DNA from 2 places in the Thermobacillus sp. genome. Region 2 is predicted to be linked to the other one. Evidence: predicted binding sites of a transcription regulator. Region 2 holds the regulator's gene; the other holds the start of a gene.
The links. Region 2 encodes Rex, which represses fermentation and respiration genes when NADH is low (regulators of the CRP and FNR family bind a similar motif). Its sites were predicted from a motif close to TTGTGAAATATTTCACAA; they were not measured.

Region 1 (4,737 bases), on a different contig from region 2:
AACCGCGTGCGGGAACGACAGCCTTGCTGAAATACGAATTCGAAGTGCCTTCTGTCAATTTCTGTACCGGTCTGCTGGCGAATACCGGCGCCTTTCTGACCCCTGGCGCGTGCTTCGATATGGAAGGGCATGTCCGCATCGGTTACGCTTGCAGTACCGAAGTGCTGCAGGCCGGACTTGAACAGATCTCCGGGTATGTGCGGAAAATGAAGTAAAGCGCCTGCCCGGACATTCGTCCGGGCAAGCGCCATTTGAAGGTTGCAGCATAATCTGACCGATTTACCACGTCACCCAGGGCTTCGATCCGGGCGCCGGATTCACGAGCATATCGCCGAACGGAACCGTGTACGCGAACAGGATCAACACAACGAGTACGCCCACCCATACGCCCCAGCGCTCGATCCACTTCGGCGTCGGTTCGGCTGCGTCAGCCGTCTCGCCGATCGGGAACTCGGCCGCGGTTTTCTCGTCGCCTTTCGGCGCGCGCATCAAGGCGATCATGTTGCAGAACATCAGGATGACGCCGATGAACAGGATCGTGCCGCCGATCGCCATCGCCACGTGATACGGCATCCAGAAGACCGCGTCCGGATGGTCGCCGTACGTCGTGTACGCCGTGCGGCGCGGCGAGCCGAACAGGCCGACCGTATGCATGGACCCCGACATGAAGAACATCCCGATCAGCCAGATGATCGTCTGGATGATGCCGAGCCGGTTCATCCGCGGCGTGAGCTGTTTGCCCAGCACGTGCGGAATGAGCCAGTAGGCGACGCCGAAGAACGTCAGGGCGACCGTCGTGGCGACCGTGAGGTGGAAGTGCCCCGTGACCCACAGCGTATTGTGCACCATCGCGTTCATCTGGTTGCTCGCGTTGATGATGCCGCCAGCGCCGGCCGGAATGAACACGAGCATGCCCATGAACGGCGCGAAGAAACGGACGTCACCCCACGGCAAAGTTTTCAGCCAGCCGAACAGCCCGCGCGCGCCCTTGGCCCGACCGGTCTGCTCGAACGTTGCAAACATTGCGAACGCGGTCATGAGAGACGGAATGACGACCATGAACGTCAGGACGACCTGAATGTACTTCCAGACCGGTGCGATGCCCGGTTCCATCAATTGATGGTGGAACCCGACCGGGATGGAGAACAGAATGAACAGGACGAACGACAGCCGCGCCATCGAATCGCTGAATATTTTGCCCCCGATGATCTTCGGTATGCAGATATACCAGCACATGTACGCCGGCATCAGCCAGAAGTAGACGAGCGGATGGCCGAAGTACCAGAACAGCGTCCGGCTGATCATGATGTTGATCTTCTCCACCCAGCCGAACGACCACGGAATGAACTGGAACAGCACCGTGATCGCGACGCCGATCGTGGCGATCTGCCAGACCAGCATCGTGGCGACGGCCATGAAGCCGAACAGCGGGCTGACGCTGCCCTTGTGCGTCCTGCGCCAGTACCGGTATTGCGCGAAAATGCCGTACCCGCTGATCCAGCTGCCCACGACGACGAACACCAGGGCGATGTAGAAGAACGGATTGGCTTTCAGCGGCGCGTAGAACGTGTAAAGCACCGTCGCTTCGTTCGCCAGAATCATGATCGTGCCGAGGATCGTGCCGACCGTCATCAGGACGTAGCCGGCCCAGCCCATCCGGCTCACGACGCCGAGCAGCTTGCCGCCCATCGTCTTGCTGACGCCAGCATACAGGAATCCGATGATGAAGAAGGTCGTGAAGATCAGCGCCATCAGGACGCCGTGCGCGGTAAGAATTTGATAGTAGCCGATCTCCGACGGCAGCTCGATCATGCCGCCGCGGACGAGCCCTTGCAGCACGCCCGCGACGCCGCCGAGCAGAAGCGCCGTGAAGGCCACCAGAAGGTGCGCCAGCACCAGCTTCGCATCTTTGCCGTCGAACGGCCGTTTATTGTCGGCGGCGGACGCTTGCATCACAGTAGCAGTCACGCTCGATCATCCTCTCCGTTTCGGTATTGTCGGTCTCATTTCACGATGATGGTCGTCGCCATGAATTCATGGCCCGCGCCGCAGTATTCGTTGCACAGCACCAGGTACTCGCCCGGCTTGTCAAACGTGTACGTGTAGTGGTTGACCTCACCCGGCACGGCCATCAGGTTGACCGTCGTGCCCGTAATCTGGAAACCGTGCACGACATCCGGGCTGGTCACCTGAAAATGCACCTTCGCCCCGAGCGGCACTTCCATCTTCGCCGGCTTGAAGCCGAACGCGTAAGCGATCATGTAGGCGTTGTACTCGTTCTCGCCGACCTGCTCGAGGCCGGGGTTGTTGAACGGGTATGTCTCGCTGACTTTCTCCGGATCGATCGTATGGTGGCCGGTCGGCGGCTGCATCCCCATGGCAAACGCGCCGACGCCGATCACGCCCAGGAAGACGAACAGCATCGCGACGCCGATGGCCAGCCAGATTTTCTCCAGACGATGAATATGCATGATGCTACCCCCTACCTGTTGATGAAAAGAATGAAAACCCCCAGCCACGACAGGGCTATGAAGCCGCCGAGCAGCATGACGGACGTAAACGTGCCTTTCAGCGTGTCCTTCTCTTTATCGCTTCGGTCCCGGGACATACGGTTCACCCTTTCCTCGTTTTTTACCGTAAGTGTAATGGCCCGCATACCCGTTCATTGTGAGATAAATCACAATAGCGTCGGCCATTTTCGTCGGTTTTGTTACAAATCGTCATAATATTCGGATAACAACAAAAGCGGACGCATTCCGTCGGAACGCATCCGCCTCTTGAAAAGATGATGCCTTGAATAATAGCCGTTATTCGACGATCAGCTTGCCGATCATGTCGTCATGGCCCGTGCCGCAGAAGAGGGAGCAGATGAACTCGAACTCGCCCGCTTTGTCGGCCGTGAACGTGATCGTCTCGCTGTCCTTGATCTTCTTGCCGTAACCTTTGATCTCGACTTCGTGCATGCCTTCTTCGTTGACCAGCTTGATCTCGACGGTGTCGCCCTTGTTCACGCGGATCTCCGTCGGTTCGAACGCCCAGTTCTTCGCTTTGATCTCGAACGATTTCGTCTCGCCCGTCGAAGCGGACTGCCCGGAACCGCTGTTGCCGGAGCCGCTGTTGCTGCCTGCGTTATCCGAATTGCCGCCGCAGGCCGAAATCATCATGGACACGCCCACGGCCAGACCCAACATTTTCAACCATTTTTTCATTCTCCGCACTCCCCTATCATTGTTTCTCGGAACTGATCCCATTGTAGATGCCGCAGGGGAGCGTCTGTGTGACAAATATCACAACCGGATCGCGAATCTATGAACGTTCTGTTACATAACCCGCCTTGCGCAAGATTCGTTCGGCCATCGGATGGAGTTCCGGAATCGGGCGGTCCGGGTGAAACCAGGCCAGTTCCAGCCCTTCGTGGTCATTCACGACCGGCTCGCCGGTCACGCCTTCGGCCTCGAACACCACAAGCGCGTTGTATACTTCGTCGCCGTTCGGATAGCGGTAGTACATGTCCCTCCCGGAGAGCAGCGCCACAAATTTGAACGATGCCGCGCGAAGCCCGGCTTCTTCGTACAGCTCCCGCGCCGCCGTCTCCTCGAACGACTCGCCCGGCTCCATGGCGCCGCCGATCGTGCCCCAATCGCCCGTGTCCGCCCGCCGCTGGAGCAGCAGCCGGCCTTCGCCGTCCCGCACCATGACGGCGGCTCCCGCCATGATGAGCGGGCGGCTGCCGACGAACCGGCGCAATTCCATAATGTAACCCATTGGCTTCCCTTCCTTCCGCCCGGTCCTGCAATGCGCAGGATCAGCTTCTGGTCCCGCCGGCACCCGGCGCGCTGAACGCATCGCCGCATTCGGCTTTACGCGCCCGCTTGAAGAGCTCTCCGTCTTTCTTGTGCACGTCCACGCTGCGCAGGCCGTCCGGCGTGCACAGCTCGAGGCCGATCCGCCCCTTGTCGATCCGCGGGCGGCGGATGATCCGCGCCTCCGCCCTCCCGCAGGGCTCGCGCGTCACGGCCAGATACGAAAATTTCTCGTCCTCGTAGGGCGCCGCCCCGTCCTTCAGCTGCTTGTGCAGCCGGCTTCTCGGAATGCGGCAGCGGAAATGGCACCAGTCTTCGCCCTCCATCGGACACGCCGACGCATGCGGACACGGCGCGGCGAGATGGGCGCCGAGCCGGAGCAATTGCTCGCGCACCGCCATCAGCCCGCGATACGCGGCCGGCGTGCCCGGCTCCACGATCAGCAGCATGCGCTCCGCCGCGTTCCACAGCTTCACGACCGCCGCCGCCCGGTCCGCTTCGTTCATTTCGTTCAGCACATAGGAGGCGAGGACGAGCTCCGCCCGCTCCGGAATGTCGTCCTTCGCGAGGTCGCGGCGGACCCAGTCCGCGTTCCGCAATGCGGGCGATGCATCGGCCGCCAGGCTGCGCCCGAGCCGGATCATGGCCGGCTCCCGTTCCAGGCAGGTGACGCCGCGCAGATCCAGCAGCGCGTCGGCCGCCCAGGAAGCGGCCCCCGTCCCCGCGCCGCAATCCAGCAGCGTCTCCGGCCGCTCCGGCGTCCGTTCCAGCGCATAGTTCAGCGCCGCCGCGACGGCGCCGTATGTCGCCGGCATGCGCGCGATCGCGTATGAGGCCGCTTCGGCATCTTCGGTAAGCAACCTCCGGCCTCTGCCGCCGGCGGTCCGATAGCGCTCGCTCAGCGACTGCAGATCCCGTTTCAGCTTCGCATGAT
Region 2 (4,737 bases):
GCATCCGGAAATGCACGAAGCACGTCTTGCCGCAGCCGCTCAACATCATAAGCCTCTTCCCCATGGACACTCTCGATCCTGTCCGCGAACGCCCATACATACAGATCGGCCCCGTCTTCCCGCTCGCCGCGGATAATCCAGACGATGTCGTCCCATACAAATTTGACCGCCGATTCGACTTTCGTCAGGCCGGCTTCCGCCTTCACCCGCCGGATCGCATCGCGCTCTTCCCGAACATAGTCGCTTCGGGCCCACTGAAAATACAGATTGAGCAGCATCAGCACCAGACCGATCCCGAGCAGGATGATGACAGCCCAACGCTTCGGCGTCATGAAGCGAATATCGGATTGCCGGCGCCTCATGTCGCCGAGCTCAGCCTTTCGAAGCGGGCGGCCGCTTCCGCGGCGATCCGTTCTTCGTCCAGCCGCGTGCAGGTCCGATTCCTCACGACTTGCACGCCGTCGACCCAGACGTGTTTCACGTCTCTGCCGTTGCCCGCGTAGACCAGATGGGAGATCAGATCGGTCCGCGGATAATAGTGCGGCTGGTCGATGTCGAGGGCCACAATGTCCGCCCGCATGCCGGGCTTGAGGCTCCCGATCTCGTCCGACTGCCAGATGGCCTTCGCCCCGTACACCGTTCCGAGCTTGAGTGCTTCATAAGCGGGCACCGCCGTCGGATCGCCGGATACGCCCTTGTGAATGAGCGCCGCGAGCCGTATTTCGTCGAAAACGTCAAGGTTGTTGTTGCTCGCCGCGCCGTCCGTGCCGAGCGACACGGTCACGCCCGCGCGGAGCATGTCCGGCACCCGCGCGACGCCGCTGGCAAGCTTCAGATTGCTCGCCGGGTTGTGGGAGACGGCAACGCCCCGTTCGGCGAGCAGCGCGATCTCGTCATCGTTCAGATGGACGGCATGCGCCACAAGCGTCGGCCGGCTGAACATGCCGAGCCGGTCAAGATGCTCGACCGGCCGGACGCCGTAATCGCGCACGTTCTGCTCCACCTCCGCGGCCGTCTCCGACATATGGGTGTGCATCGGCAGATCGAGATCGTGCGCGGCCTGCACGAATTGCTCGATGAACGCCGGCGGACAAGTGTAGGGCGCGTGAGGCGACATCATGACGCGGATGCGGCCGTCCGCCTTGCCGTGCCAATCCCGCGCGAACCGGATCGCGTCCTCGAGCTTGGCGCGCTGCTCCGCCTCGGAGCACAGGCCGATGACGCCCCGGGCCAGCACGCCCCGGAGGCCCGCCTGCTCGACAACCTGCGCCACTTCATCCATATGATCGTACATGTCGACGAACGCCGTCGTCCCGCGCTTCAGCATCTCGACGGCCGCAAGCGCCGCGCCGGCGCGCACATCTTCCGCCGTGAAGCGCGCCTCGAGCGGCCAGATCTTGTTCTGCAGCCAGTCCTGCAGCACCATGTCGTCGGCATACCCGCGAAGCAGCGTCATGGCTGCGTGGCCGTGCGTGTTGATCAGCCCCGGCATGAAGAGCAGGCCGCTGCCGCTGATCCTTTCCGCCCCGTCGGCCAGCGCGCCGGGATGCGCTTCGGCAAGATAGACGATCCGGCTGCCTTCCACGACCAGATGGCCGTTTACAATCGGCTGGCCGTCGTCCATGGTCAGAAACGTGCCGCCCTCAATCCACCACTTTGTCGTCATCGTGATCCGCATCCTTTTCCAAATAATAAGCAAGGCTGAGCAGTTCGGTCGTAAAATCGGCGTGATGAACCCGCACGGACGGCGGCACTTTCAGAATGGCCGGCGCGAAATTCAGAATGCCTTCGATGCCGGCGTCCGCCAGCTGGTCGGCCACTTTCTGCGCCGCCGCGGACGGCACGGTGATGATGCCGATCCGGATTTGCAGCGCTTCGACCGTCGCCTTCAGTTCCTCCATCGGCTGCACACGCATCGTGTTGATCTGCATTCCGATCTTGTCGGGATGGTCGTCGAACACTGCGACGATCTTCATGTTGTCGCGGCTGTACCGGTTGTAGTTGCAGAGCGCCTGGCCAAGATTGCCCGCGCCGACCAGCGCGACATTGATTCCCCTGTCCAGTTTCAGGATGTGCCGGATCTTGCTGATCAGGTAGGAGACGTCGTAGCCGATGCCCTTGCGGCCGAATTCGCCGAAGTACGCCAGATCCTTGCGGATCTGCGCGGGGTTGAGGTCGAGCTTGCGGCCGAGCGCCTGCGACGAGACGGTCTGCACCTCGCCGCGCGAAAGCTCGTTGAGCGCCTGAAGATAGAGCGGCAGTCTGCGCACGACCGCCTCGGATATTTTCGTCTGCTGCTTCATCACGCGGATCCTCCCTGCGTCGTCCCGGTTTCACTCAGCCACTCCCGAATGCGCGGCACAATCTGTTCGATGTGCATCGTCTCGATCTTGGGGCCCGGCAGCGAGTACAGAAAATATTTGCCGTAGCTCGTTTCAATGACGCGCGTGTCGTACAGGATGACGATTCCCTTGTCCTTCGCCGTGCGGACGAGGCGGCCGAAGCCTTGCTTGAAGCGGATGACCGCCTGCGGAATCGACAGTTTCATGAACGGGTTCTTCTTCTCCGCCGCCAGCTGTTCCGATTTCGCTTCGAGCAGCGGATGGTTCGGCGGCGTAAACGGCAGCCGAACGATGGCGAGACATGTCAGCGCGTCGCCCGGCAGATCGACGCCTTCCCAGAAACTGCTCGTGCCGAGCAGCACCGAGGCCTGCTGCTGCCGGAACCGGCGGACAAGCTTCGTCCTGCCGCCGCCGTCGATGCCCTGGCCGATGACGGCGATTCCCGCTTCGGCAAGCCGCTCTTTCAGCGGCTCATACACCTGCTTCAGCATCCGGTAGGACGTGAACAGGACGAGCATCCTGCCTGATGTCTCGCGCGCCACGTCGGCCAGCGATTCGACGAGCGCGGCAAGGAACGCCGGATCCGCCGACGCCCCCTTGATCGGCGGGAGGTTGCGCGGGATGACGACCAGCGCCTGGTCGCGGTAATTGAACGGCGACGGCAGCTGGACGGTCGCGAGCCGTCCGTCCGCTTCGAATCCGGACAGCCCGAGTTGTTCGGTCGCGTACTCGAACGATTTGTGCACGCTGAGCGTGGCCGAGGTCAGGATGACACTCCGCTTCGAATCGAAGAAGTATTGTTTGAGCAGTCCGCTGACATCGGCGGGCACGGCATAAAGATGCACCGACCGCGACTTGGAGAACGCGTTTGCCTCCAGCCAGTAAACGGTCCCGCCTTCCTCCAGCTTGACGAAACCGTGCAGATCGTCGCGGACGCGCGCCAGATCCTTCACCCGGCCCGCGGTGTCGACGGCCACCGCTTCGACCTCGGCGTCGTCGCAATGTTCCTTGATTTCCGCGAGCAGCTTGTCGAACGTGCGGATAATCTCGTTCAAGGAGGCGAACACGTTCGCTTCGGCCGTCCGCACCGCTTCCCATTCGGACGGCGGCTTATCGGCCCTGAGCCGCAGGACGCCCTGCCCGCCGTCGGCGTCGGGCTCCGGCTGCGCCAGCCGGTACAGCAGTTCGAACAGCTCGTCCCAGTGGATGCGCAGCTCGCCGAACACCGGGACGGCCTTCTCGATCGTTTCGATCCACGCTTCCGCGCGCGCATGGCCGGTGGACGCGATCTTCTGCCTGAGCTGGAAGATCAGCCCCGAGCGGGCATCCTTGCTCAGCCGCGTCAGCGGATGCATGCCGCTGTTGTAGGAGAGCTGCGTGCCGAGATGTTTGCCGGCGGCGTCATCCAAATGATGGGCTTCATCGACGATGAGGTGGTCATATGCGGGCAGCAGCCGGTATTCGGCGCGGATGTCGGTGAACAGCAACGAATGGTTTGTGATGACCAGGTCCGCATGGACGGCTTCCTGCTTCGCCCGGTGATAGAAGCAGTGCTTGAACCATGGGCAGGAGCGGCTCAGGCAAGAGTCGGCGTCGCTGGCGACGGTGTGCCAATATTCGGCGCCCCGGCCGCCGAAGTTCAGCTCTTCCTGGTCGCCGTGCTCCGTCTCGCCGAGCCAGACCAGCATCTGCGCCGTCGTCAGCCGGTCGTCCGCGGGCGCGATGTAATCACGCGCCGCGATTTTGCTCTCAAACTTGCGCAGGCACAGGTAGTTGCCGCGGCCTTTGAAGACGGACGCCTTGAACGGCAGCGGCAGCACCTTGGCAAGCAACGGCACATCCCGCTCGCGGATCTGTTCCTGCAGGTTGATCGTATGGGTGCTCACGACTATTTTCTCGTCATGGCGGATACCATAGAAGAGAGCCGGAATGAGGTAGCCGAGCGACTTGCCCGTGCCCGTGCCGGCCTCGATCATCAGATGGCGGCCGGATTCCAGCGCGTCGTACACTTCGCGGAACATGCGCACCTGCGCCTCGCGCGGTTCGTATCCCGGAACATGTTCCTTCAACCGGGCCAGCGTCTCTTCCAGAAACGTCTCGAAATCGAGCTCCCGCAGCCGTTCGGCCGACTTCGGGTCATCATGGCGCGGCGGTTCTTCGTCCGTCCATTCGCCGACCTTGAGCGCGAACTGGCGATAGTAACGGTAGCCGTTCGGATCGGCGGCGTTCAGACGCTGCCTGCGCTGAAGCGCATCGTGCACAATCCAGCCGAGATCGTCGCCATCGCCAAGCTGCGCGGCCAGCCGCTCCAGCGTCAGCAGCGGTAAATTGCGCAGTTTGTCCATGCAGGTCTTGAAGAGAAGGGCAGTCGCCATCGCATCGCTGTCGGCCTGAT

Region 1: C6W55_RS10390 (cytochrome c oxidase subunit II) is a predicted target of Rex. The motif match lies at 2,666-2,683, and genes of this name have one in related genera.

What each region holds. Positions count from the first base shown of each region.
Region 1 covers NZ_QEWA01000038.1:115,704-120,440, reverse strand. Annotated here, with positions in the region: gene C6W55_RS10400 (aminotransferase class I/II-fold pyridoxal phosphate-dependent enzyme) at 1-215, shown strand, start outside; gene C6W55_RS10395 (b(o/a)3-type cytochrome-c oxidase subunit 1) at 280-1,953, opposite strand; gene C6W55_RS10390 (cytochrome c oxidase subunit II) at 2,004-2,471, opposite strand; gene C6W55_RS10385 (cupredoxin domain-containing protein) at 2,808-3,209, opposite strand; gene C6W55_RS10380 (NUDIX hydrolase) at 3,307-3,765, opposite strand; gene C6W55_RS10375 (small ribosomal subunit Rsm22 family protein) at 3,806-4,737, opposite strand, start outside.
Region 2 covers NZ_QEWA01000033.1:184,392-189,128, forward strand. Annotated here, with positions in the region: gene C6W55_RS06960 (cell wall elongation regulator TseB-like domain-containing protein) at 1-362, opposite strand, end outside; gene C6W55_RS06965 (amidohydrolase) at 359-1,666, opposite strand; gene C6W55_RS06970 (redox-sensing transcriptional repressor Rex) at 1,644-2,303, opposite strand; gene dinG (ATP-dependent DNA helicase DinG) at 2,303-4,737, opposite strand, start outside.